3 regions of the Bradyrhizobium sp. SZCCHNS2022 genome follow, and region 1 is predicted to be linked to each of the others. Evidence: predicted binding sites of a transcription regulator. Region 1 holds the regulator's gene; each other region holds the start of a gene.
What was found. Region 1 encodes PhoB, which activates phosphate uptake and scavenging genes when phosphate is short. Its sites were predicted from a motif close to TGTCATNNANCTGTCAT; they were not measured.
Positions count from the first base shown of each region.

Region 2: a site for PhoB is predicted at 1,359-1,375, ahead of QXZ94_RS15060 (YbhN family protein). Genes of this name have one in related genera too.
Region 3: a site for PhoB is predicted at 1,325-1,341, ahead of ugpB (sn-glycerol-3-phosphate ABC transporter substrate-binding protein UgpB). Genes of this name have one in related genera too.

Region 1 is NZ_JAUHHZ010000001.1:7,303,595-7,306,868, reverse strand. It holds gene QXZ94_RS32630 (trypsin-like serine protease) at 1-1,003, opposite strand, end outside; gene phoB (phosphate regulon transcriptional regulator PhoB) at 1,144-1,851, opposite strand; gene phoU (phosphate signaling complex protein PhoU) at 1,868-2,584, opposite strand; gene pstB (phosphate ABC transporter ATP-binding protein PstB) at 2,613-3,274, opposite strand, start outside.
Region 2 is NZ_JAUHHZ010000001.1:3,376,152-3,379,425, forward strand. It holds gene QXZ94_RS15045 (hypothetical protein) at 1-97, opposite strand, end outside; gene QXZ94_RS15050 (hypothetical protein) at 147-578, shown strand; gene QXZ94_RS15055 (ferritin-like domain-containing protein) at 653-1,159, opposite strand; gene QXZ94_RS15060 (YbhN family protein) at 1,530-2,621, shown strand; gene QXZ94_RS15065 (hypothetical protein) at 2,714-3,274, shown strand, end outside.
Region 3 is NZ_JAUHHZ010000001.1:5,764,755-5,768,028, reverse strand. It holds gene ugpB (sn-glycerol-3-phosphate ABC transporter substrate-binding protein UgpB) at 1-1,270, opposite strand, end outside; gene QXZ94_RS25730 (CaiB/BaiF CoA-transferase family protein) at 1,463-2,665, opposite strand; gene QXZ94_RS25725 (organic hydroperoxide resistance protein) at 2,821-3,246, opposite strand.

The sequences.
Region 1 (3,274 bases):
CCTCACGGCTCAGCGCCCTCACCGCCACCGGCTTCGACGGCAGGGCGTCCTTCAGGATGATCAGCGCCCAATCGGCCGGGGAGCGGTCGAGCGACCATCGGTCGTGCTGAGTCGGAACGAACTCGGGCGCGACGATCAGCCGTTCGGCGATCGATGAGGCGGCCGGTGTGCCCCTGTTCATGCCAGCCAGGAAGCGGACGTTGCCGGGATTGACCTGCGCGAGCCCGTTGAACACGCAATGCGCGGCGGTGAGCACGACGCGCGGCGCGATCAAGGTGCCGGTACACCAGCCGCCGGTCGAATACTGCGCCACGGTGACGACGCCGATCGACGAGGCCGGCCAGGAGGTCGGGTCCACGACCTCGCCGATGTGCCGGTCGAGTCCGAGCAACTGCTCGGGACGCGGGTTGGCCACCCCGGCATCCGCCGATTCGAATCTCGGCTTCCAGCTCGCGATCATCGCCTGCGCCTGGACGCGCTGCGCCTCGGTCAGCTTGACCCGCTGCACGTCGCGGCCGGCCGAGCGCACGCCGTTGCGGCCGGCCATCACCAGCCAGGCATAGCCCTGCACGAGGTCCTGGCTCACGCCGCGGCCGTCGAGCATCATCAGACCGAGCATGTATTGCGACTGGGCGAAGCCTTGGGCTGCAGCGCGGCTGAACCAGCGGCCGGCTTCGCCGTAGTTGCTCGCGACACCCTCGCCGTTGACGTAGGCGATGCCGAGATAGTGCTGGGCGACGGCGAGGCCCTGGTCCGCCCCCTTGCGATACCAGGCCAGCGCCTCGGCCGCATTGCGCGGCTGGCCCCAACCGAAGGCGTGCATGAAGCCGATGTCGAACTGCGCCCGCGCATCGCCCTTGGCGGCGAGCGGCAGCAGGCGGCGCAGCGCAACGTCATGCTGGCCGTTTCCGGCGGCGGCGACGGCGTCTTCGAGCTCGGCGGCCGGTGCACCGGCCAGGCTGCCGAGCAGCACGGCAAGACTTGTGATGATCGTCTTGAGCAAGGGCGTCCGCTGGAACCAAAACACGGGCCCTTCAGCACACTCGATCAAGACGGCGGCGGCGTGGCGGAAAGCGGACCGCGGTGTCCTTAATCCGGCCTGCTCGCCTCTCACACCTGCACGTCCCTCACACCTGCCGCTCCTTATGCCTGCTCGCTCTTGGCGAACCGATCGTCCAGCGCATAGCCCGCGCCGCGCACGGTGCGGATCGGATCCTGCTCGCGACCCGGATTGAGCAGCTTGCGCAGACGGCCGATGTGCACGTCGACGGTGCGCTCGTCGATATAGATGTCGCGGCCCCAGACGCTGTCGAGCAACTGCTCGCGGCTGAACACGCGGCCGGGATGCTCGAGGAAGAATTCGAGCAGACGGTATTCGGTCGGGCCGAGGTCGATCGGCCGGCCCGAGCGCGCGACGCGGCGCTTCTCGCGGTCGAGCTCGATGTCGCCATAGGACAGCACGGTCGCGAGCCGCTCCGGGCTCGCACGCCGCAGCAGGCCCTTCACGCGCGCGAGCAGCTCCGGCACCGAGAACGGCTTGACGATGTAGTCGTCGGCGCCGGTCGCAAGCCCGCGCACACGCTCGCTCTCCTCGCCGCGCGCGGTGAGCATGATGATCGGCAGCTGCTTGGTCTCGGACCGCGCCCGCAGCCGCCGGCACAGCTCGATGCCGGACAGGCCCGGCAGCATCCAGTCGAGCACGACGAGATCGGGCACGCGCTCCTTGAGCCGCGTGTCGGCCTCGTCGCCGCGCGCCACGGTCTCGACCTCGTAGCCTTCGGCCTCGAGGTTGTAGCGCAGCAGCGTCGTCAGCGCCTCCTCGTCCTCAACCACCAGAATTCGCGCGCCCATGTCGAAATCGTCTTTCTCAGTTGCCGGGGATCGTGGTCGCGAAGCTGGTCATGTCGCCCTTCGGGCGCTTGTCCATGATCTGCTGGCCCTCGATCATATAGAAAACCGTCTCAGCGATGTTGGTGGCGTGGTCGCCGATCCGCTCGATGTTCTTGGCGCAGAACATCAGGTGGATGCAGAACGAGATGTTGCGCGGGTCCTCCATCATATAAGTGAGGAGCTCGCGGAACAGCGAGGTGCAGATCGCATCGACCTCCTCGTCGCCCTTCCAGACCGTCATCGCCGCCGGCAAATCATGCGCGGCATAGGCATCCAGCACCGTCTTGACCTGCGACTGCACCAGGTCGGTCATGTGCTCCAGGCCGCGGATCAGCTTGAGCGGATGGAAGTCGCTCTCCAGCGCGGCGACGCGCTTGCCGATGTTCTTGGCGAGGTCACCGATCCGCTCCAGATCGGTGGCGACGCGCATGGCGCCGACGATCTCGCGCAGATCGACGGCCATCGGCTGACGGCGGGCGATCGTCAGCACCGCGCGCTCCTCGATGATGCGCTGCAGCTTGTCGACCTCGGCGTCGGCGGCGACCACCTTCTGGCCGAGCGCCACGTCGCGCCGCACCAGCGCATCGACGGAATCGACGATCAGCCGCTCGGCGAGGCCGCCCATCTCCGACACCAGCCGGGTGAGATCCTGCAGATCGCTGTCGAACGCCTTGGCGGTATGTTCACTGGCCATGTTGATCTCCTGAAGAATGCTGTCGGCGTCAGCCGAACCGGCCGGTGATGTAGTCCTGGGTCCGCCGATCGCTCGGCGAGGTGAAGATCTTGCTGGTCTCGTCGAACTCGATCAGCTCGCCGAGATACATGAAGGCGGTCTTGTCGGAGACGCGCGCCGCCTGCTGCATGTTATGGGTCACGATCGCGATCGTATAGTTCTCCGCGAGCTCCTGGATCAGCTCCTCGACCTTGGCGGTCGAGATCGGGTCGAGCGCCGAGCACGGCTCGTCGAACAGGATCACCTCGGGCCGGACGGCGACGGTGCGGGCGATGCACAGGCGCTGCTGCTGGCCGCCGGACAGCGACAGGCCGGAGGCGTTGAGCTTGTCCTTGACCTCGTTCCACAGCGCGCCGCCGCGCAGCGCCTTCTCGACGCGGTCGTCCATCTCGGACTTCGAGATCTTCTCATAGAGCCGGATGCCGAAGGCGATGTTCTCGTAGATCGTCATCGGGAACGGCGTCGGCTTCTGGAACACCATGCCGACCCGCGCGCGCAGCAGATTGAGATCGAGCTTGGGATCGAGGATGTTGGTGTTGTCCAGCATCAGCTGGCCGGTGGCACGCTGGCCCGGATAGAGGTCGTACATCCGGTTGAAGATGCGCAGCAGGGTGGACTTGCCGCAGCCGGACGGGCCGATGAACGCCGTGA
Region 2 (3,274 bases), 3.9 Mb from region 1:
GGCCCTGCTCGGTCAGCTCGAACTCCTGGGCGGAGCCGATCAGCGACGCCTTGTAGGCGTAGCCGATGGGCGCATCGGATGGTGTCGGTACGGAAATGGGGGCGGTCCTGTTGCGTGGGTCGGGCGCCTTATCCTACAAACGAACGATGAGCGAAACGATCCATTTTCCGCGCCACCTGATCCTGGCCGGCGCGATGGCCGCAGGCGTGCTGCTGGCGCTCGCCGTGCACATGCTCGGCGCCCGCTACGGCCTCGATCTCGGCGGCCTGTGGCAGAGCGAAGGTGCCTTCATGCCAGCCGGCTCGGCGATCGCCTGGTGGCTGATCGCGACGGTCGGCTTCTCGAGCGGCTATTTCATCGCCAACATCATGCACAGCGCGGTATCCGGCGAGATCCCGCAGCGTGCGCGCAACTTCCTCGTCGTGGTCGGCGTGCTGATGCTGGCCGGCATCGGCCAGGCGATCTCCGGACCGAGCCCGGTGCCGTCGGCCTCCGGCGTGCTGGCGGGACTTGCCGCGCTCTGCCTGGGCGCCCTGATGGCGTTCTGCGGCGCCAATTTCGCCCTGCGCAAGAGCTGATCACCCCCTCCGAAATGACGACGCCGCGCGGTGCTTCCGCGCGGCGTTTTGCCTCATCACGTCGTGCGGCGCGATCAGCTGGCCGCGCGCAAATTGACGGTGGTCTCGGCGAGCTTGGTGAGCTTCATGTCGGTCGCCTTCTCCTCGTCGAGCGTCTTCTGCAGCACCGCCGCGCAGTCACTGCGGCCGAGCTGCTTGGCCCAGGCGATCAGGCTGCCATAGCGGGTGATCTCGTAGTGCTCGGCCGCCTGGCCGGCATTGATCAAGGCGGCGTCGAGCACGGTCTTGTCGGCGACTTCGCCGGCGACCTCCTCGGCCTCCTCGATGATGCCGTCGATCGCCGGGCAGTCGACCGCCTTCGGCGCGATGCCGTGCATCTCGAACACCTGCTCCAGCCGCTTCACATGCGTCCGCGTCTCGTCGAGATGCGTGAGGAATCCCTGCTTGAGCTGCTGATCGGTCGCCTTGTCGGCCATCTTGGGCAGCGCTTTGATCAGCTGGTTCTCGGCGTAATAGATGTCCTGCAGCTGATGAACGAACAGGTCGTTCATCGTCTTGATGTCCTTGGTGAAGAGTCCCATTTGCCACTTGTCCTCTTGGTTCGGAACATGGCTTGCCCTCCCCGACCGATCGTGGCCATGTTCGCTACCCCCGCAGGCGCTAACCGGGTGACGCGTCCGTTGTTCCGGCCCGCGTCGGCGCGACCGCCGGAACCTCGCGGCCGGTCGTGACTTGCTTGGCGGGTAACCAATGGGACCGAACTAAGGCGGCCGCAGCTATGTGACTGGAGTGTGACAGACCCGCGGATCGACGCCGGAGCTGCGCTGTGTCAAGGACTGCACAAAGCGTCCGTTTTAGCTTAAGGAACAGGCTGTCACGGATTGCCCGCCCTCATCGTTCAATGGTTTTGTCCCTTCTCAAAGATCTAGTGCCGCCCCGCCGGGAGGATGAATGCAGCGCCTGCTGACCACGCTCTCGCGTGGCTTCAAGAAATGGATCGGCTGGAAGCGGCTGGGGATTGCAGCGAGCCTTGCGATCATCGCCTTCGCGATCACCACGCTCGTGCGCACGCTGAAGGGCGTCGACGGCGGCGTCATCCTGACGGCGCTGACCGAGATCCCGCCCGGTCACATCGCGCTCGCCGCCTTGTGTGTGGTCGGCGCGTTCTGCACGCTGACGTTCTATGACTATTTTGCGCTGCGAACGATTGGCAAGAAACACGTGCCTTATCGCATCGCGGCGATGAGCGCCTTCACCAGCTATTCGATCGGCCACAACATCGGCGCCACCGTGTTCACCGGCGGTGCCATCCGCTTCCGCATCTATTCGGATTACGGCCTGTCGGCGATCGACGTCGCCAAGATCTGCTTCCTGTCGGGGCTGACCTTCTGGCTCGGCAACCTGTTCGTGCTGGGCATCGGCATGACCCTGCATCCGGCCGCCGCCACCGCGATGGATCAGTTGCCGCCAGCGGTGAACCAGCTGATCGCGATCGGCATCCTCGGTGCCATCTTCGCCTATCTCGGCTGGCTCTATGCCGGCAAGAACCGGCGCCAGCTCGGACAGAACGGCTGGAAGGTGGTGCTGCCCTCCGCTCCATTGACCATCGTGCAGATCCTGATCGGTGTGGTCGATCTCGGCTTCTGCGCATTGGCGATGTACCTGCTCGTTCCCGCCAACCCGCCGATCGATTTCCTGTCGCTGTCGGTGGTGTTCATCCTCGCCACCCTGCTCGGCTTCGCCAGCCACGCGCCCGGCAGCATCGGCGTGTTCGACGCCGCGATGCTGGTGGCGCTGCCGCAGTTCGGCCGCGAGCAGCTGCTTGCCACCCTGCTGGTGTTCCGCGTGCTGTATTTCGTGATCCCGTTCGGCATCGCGATCTCGATCATGGGGGTCCGGGAACTCTGGCTCAACGTCGTCAAGCCATGGCAGGAGCGGCGCCGGCTGCAAGCGGCCGTCTCCGACGAGATCGCCGCCAAGCGCGCAACGGCGGCTGCAACCGCGCCGGTTCCGCAACGGATCAAGCGCCACTCACAAGGTTGACTTGGCGCTTCCGACCACCGTTTGTGATGGCGCGGTTGACGTTGCCAGCCGCCCTCTTATTTCCGCCCCATCGCTCACGTGAATCCTGGCGTATGACCCGATTTCTCTCTCGTCCGATGCTCGCCGCCTGCGTCCTGGGCGGCCTGCTCGCGCCTCTCGCCGCGACCGAGGCTGCCGCTCAGCTGGACGCAGCACCGCTGCAGATCAGCTGGGAGGTCCGCAACCGCTTCCGCCTGTTCCGCGAGGAGCGCGACTTCCTGCTCCACGTCGAGAGCACGCGCGACCGCTCCATCCTGTCCGCCGAGCAGGGACTGAGCATCCAGAGCGACGGCCGCGGCTGGGCGCGCAACGTCGTCAACCGGCTGTGCATCGACCTCGCAGGCCGCGTCAACGAGCCGTGCACACGTGACAACGTCAAGGAAAGCTATCTGACGCCGATCGACCATCCGGTCACGGTCCGCCTGACCGGCCCGGTGCCCGTCGGCGCCACCTGCGCGTGGTCGTTCGACGACGGCGATGGGCCGCAGACCTCGACCTTCGACTGCGCCGAGCCGGTCAATCTGCGCGTCCGCTATGGCCGGCAGACCGTCGCATCCGTCGACGTCACCAGCCCGGAAGGCACGCGGCAGGTCTCGACCGGGATCCAGGTGCGC
Region 3 (3,274 bases), 1.5 Mb from region 1:
CAACGGCGGAATCGAGCGCCTCCTTGGCGGTCTTCTTGCCGGCGAGTGCGGCCTCGATCTCCTCGGCCCAGACGTCACGCATCTGCACCATGTTGCCGAAGCGCAGGCCGCGCGAATTCTCGGTCGGCGGCTTGTTGGTGAGCTCCTTCAGCGGCGTCTGCGGCACGGGGTTCTTGTCGTAGAAGCCGTCCGTCTTGGTCTTCTCATAGGCCGCGGTGGTGATCGGCAGATAGCCGGACTCCTGATGCAGCTTGGCCTGGCGGTTGGTGTCCGACAGGAAGGTGAAGAACTTGGCGACGCCCTTGTACTCGTTCGCCGTCTTGCCGCCCATCACCCACAGCGAGGCGCCGCCGATGATCGAGTTCTGCGGTGCGCCCTGCACGTCCGGATAATATGGCATCGGCGCCGAGGTGAAGTCGAACTTCGCGGTGCTCTTGGCGGTGGCGTAGTAGCCCGACGAGGTCATGAAGATCGCGCATTCGCCGGAGCCGAACCGGCTCTCGGAGGCCGAGCCGCGGCCGGAATAGTCGTAGGTCTTGTCCTTCTGCAGCTCGACGAGGTTCTGCAGGTGCTTGACGTGCAGCGGGCTGTTGAACTCGAGCACGGTGTCGAAGCCGTCGAGGCCGTTGGCCTTGGTGCCGATCGGCACGTTGTGCCAGGCCGAGAACTGCTCGATATGGGCCCAGGACGCCCAGGCATTGGAGAAGCCGCAGGTCTCGTGACCGGCCGCCTTCAGCTTCTTGGCGGCGTCGAACACTTCCGGCCAGGTCTTCGGGATCTCGGCAACGCCGGCCTTCTTCAGCTCGTCCTTGTTGATCCACATCACCATCGAGGACGAGTTGAACGGGAACGACAGCATGTCGCCCTTGGAGGTCGAATAGTAGCCGGTAATCGCCGGCAGATAGGCCTTCGGGTCGAACGGCTCGCCGGCCTCCTTCATCAGCTCGTAGACCGGCTTGATCGCGCCCTTGGCGCTCATCATCGTCGCGGTGCCGACCTCGAACACCTGCATGATGTGAGGCGCATTGCCGGCGCGGAACGCGGCGATGCCGGCATTCATCGTGTCGGGATAGGCGCCCTTGAAGGTCGGCACGACCTTGTAGTCGCTCTGCGAGGCGTTGAATTCCTCGGCGAGCTTGTTGACGATGTCGTTGTTGCCGCCGGTCATGGCGTGCCACCACTGGATTTCAGTCACCGCGAGTGCGGGTGACGCCGCAAAACCAAAGGTGGCTGCAACGGCAGTCGCAGCAGCGAATTGTCGAAATGACATCAAAAAGATCCTCCCATGAACGTCATCGGTCGTGGCGGCCGTTAACAGCGCCAGATGACAGTTATGTGAATGTATAGACGTATGACCTGACGCGGGAAAGCCACGCGCAGTGCGTCCGCGAAAAGCGGTAAATCGCATCTCTCCGTTATCGCGCCGTGGTGCGACGCGGCGACGGGAGCGCGTGCGATGCGGTCAGCGTTTGCGTTCCGTGCAGACGGTTCCAGCGGCACGCAGCGATTCGATCTCGCTCGGCGAGTAGCCGAATTCGCTCAGCACCTCCTCGGCGTGCTCGCTGTATTTCGGCGGCGTGGAGCGCAGGCTCGGCTTGGTGCGTTCGAGCCGGATCGGCGAGGCCACCCCCTTGTACCAGTCCTTCTCGATGACATCGCCGCGGTACAGCGTGTGCGGATTGGTCAGTGCCTGGTCGATCTTCTGCACCGGGCCGGCGGGCAGGCCAGCGGCGAGCAGGCGGTCGCACAGCGGCTCGGCCTCGAACTGGCGGAACACGGCGGCGAGCTCGGCGCGCAGCGCCTCGCGATTGGCGACCCGGTCGCGGTTGCGCGCGAAGCGCGGATCGGTGCCGAACTCGGGGCGGCCGATCTCCTTGGCGAGCTTGCGGAACGTGCCGTCATTGCCGACGCCGATGAAGATGTCGTCGGTCTTGGTCGGGAAGATCGCGTAGGGAACGAGGTTCGGATGCTCGTTGCCGGTCAGCGACGGTGGCTTGCCGTGCATGAAGTAGTTGGCGGTGTGCGGATGCATGATCGCCAGGCCAGTTTCGTATAGCGTGACTTCGAGGAACTGGCCTTGTCCCGAACGCTGCCGTTCCGACAGCGCCATCAGGATGCCGATCGCGGCATAGAGGCCCGTGGTGATGTCGACCAAGGGCACGCCGATTCGCATCGGGCCGCTCTCGGGCGAGCCGGTCGCCGCGATCATGCCGGTCATCGCCTGGATGATCGCGTCATAGCCGGGATTGCCGCCGCGCGGCCCGTCGGCGCCGAAGCCGCAGATGCGGCAGTGCACGAGCTTGGGAAATTTCTCGCGCAGCACGTCGCTGCCGATGCCCCATTTCTCGAGCGTGCCGGGCTTGAAGTTCTCGATCAGCACGTCGGCCGTCTCGAGCATCCGCATCAGCACGACGCGTCCGCCCTCGGAAGCGAGGTCGAGGCCGATCGAGCGCTTGTTGCGGTTGATGCCGACGAAGTAGGCCGCGTCCTCGTCGTGGAACGGAGGGCCCCAGTCGCGCACCTCGTCGCCGGCCGGCGGCTCGACCTTGATCACGTCGGCGCCGTGGTCGGCCAGGATCTGCGTGCAATAGGGGCCGCCGAGCACGCGCGTGAGATCGATCACGCGCAGGCCGGCCATGGCGCCGGGAGCAAATTGAGGGGTCATCAGGACGATCGCGAGGTTGGTTTCAACTCGCGGTCATTAAGCATTGCCGCAGCGCTCGCGCAAACGAGCTTGCGCGAATGCCGCCCTGGCGAAAACGGAGGGCCGGCCTGCGGCAGGAGCGCGACGCAACCCCTGCCGCAGGGCGGAATTCAACCTCAGACGACGGACAGCTTGACGTCGACGTTGTTGCGGGTGGCGTTCGAGTAAGGGCACACCTGATGGGCCTTCTCGACCAGCGCCTCGGCATCCGCCTTGGCAAGGCCGGGCAGCGAGACCGCGAGCTCGACGGTGATGCCGAAGCCGCCCTCGGAGCGCGGGCCGATGCCGACCGTGGACGTCACCGACGCATCGGACGGAACCTTCGGGCCGCCCTGGGACGCGACGAACTTCATCGCGCCGATGAAGCAGGCGGCGTAGCCGGCAGCGAACAGCTGCTCCGGATTGTTGCCGGGGCCGCCGCCACCGCCGAGCTCCTTCGGGGTGGAGAGCTTGACGCTCAGCGAGCCGTCGAGGGTTGCGGCCTCGCCGTCGCGGCCGCCGGTGGCCTTGGCGCTGGTCTTGTAGAGCACGTTCACGGACATGGGGGGTCTCCGGGGTTGGATGGAGTGA